DNA from 3 places in the Streptomyces sp. NPDC006261 genome. Region 3 is predicted to be linked to each of the others. Evidence: predicted binding sites of a transcription regulator. Region 3 holds the regulator's gene; each other region holds the start of a gene.
What was found. Region 3 encodes HrcA, which represses chaperone genes, less so after heat shock. Its sites were predicted from a motif close to TTNGCACTCNGNNNNNCNGAGTGCNAA; they were not measured.
Positions count from the first base shown of each region.

Region 1: the regulator HrcA is predicted to act here: its motif matches at 968-994, upstream of groES (co-chaperone GroES).
Region 2: the regulator HrcA is predicted to act here: its motif matches at 806-832, upstream of groL (chaperonin GroEL).

Region 1 is NZ_JBEXSI010000050.1:9,196-11,461, reverse strand. It holds gene ABZ154_RS27040 (polysaccharide deacetylase family protein) at 1-784, shown strand, start outside; gene groES (co-chaperone GroES) at 1,151-1,459, shown strand; gene groL (chaperonin GroEL) at 1,558-2,266, shown strand, end outside.
Region 2 is NZ_JBEXSI010000013.1:38,987-41,252, reverse strand. It holds gene ABZ154_RS10740 (MoaD/ThiS family protein) at 1-65, shown strand, start outside; gene ABZ154_RS10735 (cold-shock protein) at 485-691, shown strand; gene groL (chaperonin GroEL) at 995-2,266, shown strand, end outside.
Region 3 is NZ_JBEXSI010000021.1:91,354-93,619, reverse strand. It holds gene ABZ154_RS16330 (MBL fold metallo-hydrolase) at 1-610, opposite strand, end outside; gene hrcA (heat-inducible transcriptional repressor HrcA) at 789-1,805, shown strand; gene dnaJ (molecular chaperone DnaJ) at 1,806-2,266, shown strand, end outside.

The DNA.
Region 1 (2,266 bases), on a different contig from region 3:
CGGGGCCGCCCCGCAGGCCGGGCCCGCCCGCGCCCTGGGCACGTACGCCGAGGACCTCAAGCGGAAACAGGCCGCACGGGCCGTCGCCGCGAAGAAGTGGGGGCTGGCCAAGACCCCGCTCGCCGCCCCCGAGCCGCCGAAGGTGAAACCGCGCATCACCACCCGCAAGGGGTTCGAGGTCCGGGACGACGAGGGGCTGCCGCCCGTCTTCACCACCGTCCCCACCAAGGAGAAGATCGTCTTCCTCACCATGGACGACGGCGCGGAGAAGGACCCCGCGCTGCTGCGGATGATGACCGAACTGGACATCCCCTACAGCGCCTTCCTGAGCGACTACGTCATCAACGACGACTACGGGTACTTCAAGCAGATGCAGAAGCGCGGGGTGACCATCAGCAACCACACGCTCAACCACCGCTACCTGCCCGGCCTCTCCTACGCCGAGCAGAAGCGGGAGATCTGCGGCCAGCAGGAGAAGATCCTCAAGAACTACGGGAAGCGGCCCACTCTCTTCCGCCCGCCCTACGGCAACTACAACCGCGACACCCTCGTCGTCGCCAAGGCCTGCGGCATCACCGCCGTACCCCTGTGGTCCGCCGAGGCCTTCGCCGACCACATGGAATGGCGGGAGTGGGACCGGGACCTGCACCCCGGCGACATCGTCCTCACCCACTTCCGGGGCGAGGGCGACTGGAAGGGCACGATGCCCGACATGATCCGCCTGGTCATGAAGACCATCACGGACAAGGGGTACGCGGTGGCGAAGCTGGAGGACTACGTCTGACCTCCGCCCGCCCGGCGTACGGCCCCGAATGCGCGCTCAGCCGACGCTGCGCGCGCATTCGTCGCGAGTGGCGCCCGGGGCGCGGCATCTCCGTACCGTCGTACGGAACGCGAGGAGCCGCCCCGGCGTTGGCCGGACGGTGATCCCATGGGGCCCCCATCGAGACGGCGCGAGGGTGGTGAATTGGCACTCCGCTTGACCGAGTGCTAATCGCGGTCATAGTCTCATGTCTGGCACTCCCCCCTGGAGAGTGCCAGCACCACACTGTGCGACAGGGCAGGTCCGGCACCCGCGACGACGGATCGGTCTGGTCGCCGCCCACTGACTGCTAAACCCCGTGAGATCTCCGAAGGGGGAGACCGGATCGTGTCGACCACCAGCTCCAAGGTTGCGATCAAGCCGCTTGAGGACCGCATTGTGGTCCAGCCGCTCGACGCCGAGCAGACCACGGCTTCCGGCCTGGTCATTCCGGACACCGCGAAGGAGAAGCCCCAGGAGGGCGTCGTCCTCGCGGTGGGCCCGGGCCGCTTCGAGAACGGCGAGCGTCTTCCGCTCGACGTCAAGACCGGCGACGTCGTCCTGTACAGCAAGTACGGCGGCACCGAGGTGAAGTACAACGGCGAGGAGTACCTCGTCCTCTCGGCCCGCGACGTCCTCGCGATCGTCGAGAAGTAATTCACCCACGTTTGCTTGTGTTCTGCGCCCCTGGCCCCCTGCGAAATAACTAGCCGGGTGGCGAGGGGCGCAGTTCGTTCGAGAGGGAAGTACAGCCCATGGCGAAGATTCTGAAGTTCGACGAGGACGCCCGTCGCGCCCTTGAGCGCGGCGTCAACAAGCTTGCCGACACGGTGAAGGTGACGATCGGCCCCAAGGGCCGCAACGTCGTCATCGACAAGAAGTTCGGCGCACCCACCATCACCAACGACGGCGTCACCATCGCGCGCGAGGTCGAGCTCGACGACCCGTACGAGAACCTCGGTGCCCAGCTCGTCAAGGAGGTGGCGACCAAGACCAACGACGTAGCGGGTGACGGCACCACCACCGCGACCGTCCTGGCCCAGGCGCTCGTCCGTGAGGGCCTGCGCAACGTCGCCGCGGGCGCCTCCCCGGCCGCCCTGAAGAAGGGCATCGACGCCGCGGTCAAGGCCGTGTCCGAGGAACTCCTCGCGACCGCCCGCCCGATCGACGACAAGTCCGACATCGCCGCCGTGGCAGCGCTCTCCGCGCAGGACACCCAGGTCGGCGAGCTCATCGCGGACGCGATGGACAAGGTCGGCAAGGACGGTGTCATCACCGTCGAGGAGTCCAACACCTTCGGTCTGGACCTGGAGTTCACCGAGGGCATGGCCTTCGACAAGGGCTACCTGTCCCCGTACATGGTGACCGACCAGGAGCGTATGGAGGCCGTCCTCGACGACCCGTACATCCTGATCCACCAGGGCAAGATCGGCTCCATCCAGGAGCTGCTCCCGCTCCTGGAGA
Region 2 (2,266 bases), on a different contig from region 3:
TGGACGCGGCCACGCCCGACGGCGCCGGCATCTCGATCATCCCGGCCGTGGCCGGCGGCTGCTGATCCGACTGCCCTCAGCTGAACAGCAGTTGCCCCCTCCGCGACGCAAAGCGGAGGGGGCAATTCTGCATGGTTGAGCGCGGTACAGTTGGGGAAGCCCCCTCCGCTGCGTGTGCCGCCCGCATATGAGAATGCGCCCGGCCCCGATAAGAAGCAGCCAAAGTGCGTGGACCCCTTGAGGTATAAGTGGCCTTTGCCTGGCCCGACTTGCCCGTAAATTTCAGCAATCCCGCATATTCGGGCGTTCACCTGTGCCCAGAATTCTCGTCCGATTGACCTGTTGCAGAGGGCAGTTGGGCGGATACATTCGGCCGCGGTCGACGCGCTGCGGCGCCGCCCACCCTCTCCTGTCGGAGGGTGAGTTCCGACCCGGGTCCGCGAAGTGCGGTTCCGTGCAAGGGCCAGTTATAGGGGAGTTAGGCATGGCTCAGGGCACCGTCAAGTGGTTCAACGCGGAGAAGGGGTACGGCTTCATCGCGGTCGACGGTGGTGCGGATGTTTTCGTCCACTACAGCGCGATCCAGATGGACGGGTACCGCACCCTCGAAGAGGGTCAGCGAGTTGAATTCGAGATCTCGCAGGGCCAGAAGGGGCCCCAGGCCGACATGGTCAAGCTCGCCGTCGGCTGAGCTCGGCGCGGCCGTCCGACGTCACTACTCACGCACGTAGGGCCCGACCCCCGGATCAGGGGATCGGGCCCTACGTGCGTCCTGGGACCGTATGGCGGGCCCTGGCCTGAGGCGCTTGCACTCTCGGGGGTCGAGTGCTAATCATTGGCGTTAGCACTCTCCAGGTGAGAGTGACAGAAACTTGGACCGGGCCGGTGAGGCCCGCAGGCGCGGTGGGGCAAGGAACCACCACGCAGGCAGGCCGTCCGTCGCGGGCGCCTCTCGGTCCGGAGAATCCACCCCTGTCCGGGAGGACCACTTCACATGGCCAAGATCATCGCGTTCGATGAGGAGGCACGGCGCGGTCTCGAGCGCGGGATGAACCAGCTCGCCGACGCCGTCAAGGTCACCCTCGGCCCCAAGGGCCGTAACGTCGTCCTCGAGAAGAAGTGGGGCGCGCCCACGATCACCAACGATGGTGTTTCCATCGCCAAGGAGATCGAGCTCGAGGACCCGTACGAGAAGATCGGTGCGGAGCTGGTCAAGGAGGTCGCCAAGAAGACGGACGACGTCGCCGGCGACGGTACGACCACCGCCACCGTTCTCGCCCAGGCTCTCGTCCGCGAGGGTCTGCGCAACGTCGCCGCAGGCGCCAACCCGATGGCCCTCAAGCGGGGCATCGAGAAGGCCGTCGAGGCCGTCTCCGCCGCTCTGCTGGAGCAGGCCAAGGACGTGGAGACCAAGGAGCAGATCGCTTCGACCGCCTCCATCTCCGCCGCCGACACCGAGATCGGCGCCAAGATCGCCGAGGCGATGGACAAGGTCGGCAAGGAAGGCGTCATCACCGTCGAGGAGTCCCAGACCTTCGGTCTGGAGCTCGAGCTCACCGAGGGTATGCGCTTCGACAAGGGCTACATCTCGGCCTACTTCGCGACCGACATGGAGCGTATGGAGGCGTCGCTCGACGACCCGTACATCCTGATCGTCAACTCGAAGATCGCCAGCGTCAAGGACCTGATCCCGCTGCTGGAGAAGGTCATGCAGTCGGGCAAGCCGCTGCTGATCATCGCCGAGGACGTCGAGGGCGAGGCGCTCTCCACCCTGGTCGTCAACAAGATCAAGGGCACGTTCAAGTCCGTCGCCGTCAAGGCTCCGGGCTTCGGCGACCGCCGCAAGGCCATGCTCGCGGACATCGCCATCCTCACCGGTGGCACCGTGATCTCCGAGGAGGTCGGTCTCAAGCTGGAGAACGCCGGCCTGGACCTGCTCGGCCGTGCCCGCAAGGTCGTCATCACCAAGGACGAGACCACGATCGTCGACGGTGCCGGTGACAGCGAGCAGGTGCAGGGTCGCGTCAAGCAGATCCGCGCCGAGATCGAGAACTCCGACTCGGACTACGACCGCGAGAAGCTCCAGGAGCGCCTCGCGAAGCTGGCCGGCGGCGTGGCCGTCATCAAGGCCGGCGCCGCCACCGAGGTGGAGCTCAAGGAGCGCAAGCACCGCATCGAGGACGCGGTGCGCAACGCCAAGGCCGCCGTCGAGGAGGGCATCGTCGCCGGTGGTGGCGTGGCTCTGCTCCAGGCCTCGGCCGTCTTC
Region 3 (2,266 bases):
CCAGGGCGGCCGGCCAGCGCGAGGTGATCGCGTCCCGGCCCGCCTGCGGTTCGCCCGACTCCTCCACCAGGTCCCCGCAGAGCACCACCGCAGGCTCCCCGTCCGTACCCGGGACCAGCACCGCGAGGTCGTGGCCGCTGTGGCCCGGGCCCACGTCGGCCAGCAGCACCTGACGGCCGCCGCCCAGGTCGAGCGTCCGCTCACCGGTCACCTCGTGGTGCGGCACCACCAGCGTGTCCACCGACCGGTGTGCCTCCTCCTCCGGGAGGCCGTGGTGCACGGCCGAGGCGCCCAGCTCGTCCGCCGAGCGCTGCAGCAGCGCGGTGATGCCCACCGCTCCGTACACCTGCGCCCCGGCGAACGCCGCCGTCCCCAGCACATGATCGAAGTGCGGGTGGCTCAGTGCGATATGCGTCACCCTCCGGCCGAGCAGCGCCTCGGCCTGCCTCCGCAGCTCGACGCCCTCGCGGAGGGTCGAGCCGGTGTCGTACAGCAGCACACCGTCGGCCCCGGCGACCAGCGCGGCCGTGGCATCCCAGCCCGGCAGCCGCCGCCGCCCGATACCGTGGCCCAACCGCTCCCAGCCGAAGTCTTCCCAAGAGACGTGCATGGGGCGACGCTATCGGCAACGTCCCGCACCGCTCGGCGGCGGCGTGGCCGGTCGCCCTTGCCCCCGCCCCACCTCACCCCCTTACACTGACCGGTGGGTAGCTGGCACTCGTACGCTCCGAGTGCCAGACGGATACCGGAGTGAAGACACCGGGGAACGACAGCTGGAGGTGTGCGCCATGCTCAGCGAACGCAGACTCGAAGTGCTGCGCGCCATCGTCCAGGACTACGTCGGCACCGAGGAGCCCGTCGGCTCCAAGGCGCTCACGGAGCGGCACCGGCTGGGGGTCTCCCCGGCCACCGTCCGCAACGACATGGCGGTGCTGGAGGACGAGGGATTCATCGCGCAGCCGCACACGAGCGCAGGGCGCATCCCCACCGACAAGGGGTACCGCCTCTTCGTCGACAAGCTCGCCGGCGTCAAGCCGCTCTCCTCGCCCGAGCGCCGGGCCATCCAGAACTTCCTCGACGGCGCGGTCGACCTCGACGACGTGGTCGGCCGGACCGTACGGCTGCTCGCGCAGCTGACCCGGCAGGTCGCGGTCGTGCAGTACCCCTCGCTCACCCGCTCGACGGTGCGGCACGTGGAACTGCTATCGCTCGCCCCCGCCCGGCTGATGCTCGTCCTGATCACGGACACCGGCCGGGTCGAACAGCGTATGATCGACTGCCCCGCGCCCTTCGGCGAGGCAACGCTCGCGGATCTGCGGGCCCGGCTCAACAGCCGGGTCGTCGGACGCCGCTTCGCGGATGTCCCCCGGCTGGTGCGGGAGCTGCCGGAATCCTTCGACAGCGAGGACCGCGGAACGGTTTCCACGGTCCTTTCCACCCTCCTCGAAACCCTGGTCGAGGAGACTGAGGAGCGGCTGATGATCGGCGGCACCTCCAACCTCACCCGCTTCGGGCACGACTTCCCTGTGATGATCCGGCCGGTGCTGGAAGCACTGGAGGAGCAGGTCGTCCTGCTGAAGCTGCTCGGTGAGGCCACGGACTCAGCCATGACCGTACGGATCGGGCACGAGAACGCCCACGAGGGCCTCACGTCCACGTCCGTCGTCGCGGTCGGCTACGGTTCGGGCGACGAGGCAGTCGCCAAACTCGGCGTGGTCGGACCGACCCGCATGGACTACCCCGGAACGATGGGAGCGGTACGCGCAGTGGCACGTTACGTCGGACAGATCCTGGCGGAGTCGTAAGTGGCCACGGACTACTACGCCGTACTCGGCGTGCGCCGCGACGCATCTCAGGACGAGATCAAGAAGGCATTCCGTCGGCTCGCACGCGAGCTGCACCCGGATGTCAACCCCGATCCGAAGACCCAGGAGCGGTTCAAGGAGATCAACGCCGCTTACGAGGTGCTCTCGGACCCGCAGAAGAAGCAGGTCTACGACCTCGGCGGCGACCCGCTCTCCGCCAACGGCGGGGGCGGCGGTGCGGGCGGTTTCGGAGCCGGTGGCTTCGGCAACTTCTCGGACATCATGGACGCGTTCTTCGGAACGGCCTCGCAGCGCGGGCCACGCTCGCGCACCCGCCGGGGCCAGGACGCCATGATCCGGCTGGAGATCGACCTCTCCGAGGCGGCCTTCGGCACCACCAAGGACATCCAGGTCGACACGGCGGTCGTCTGCAACACCTGCAGCGGCGAGGGCGCGGCCCC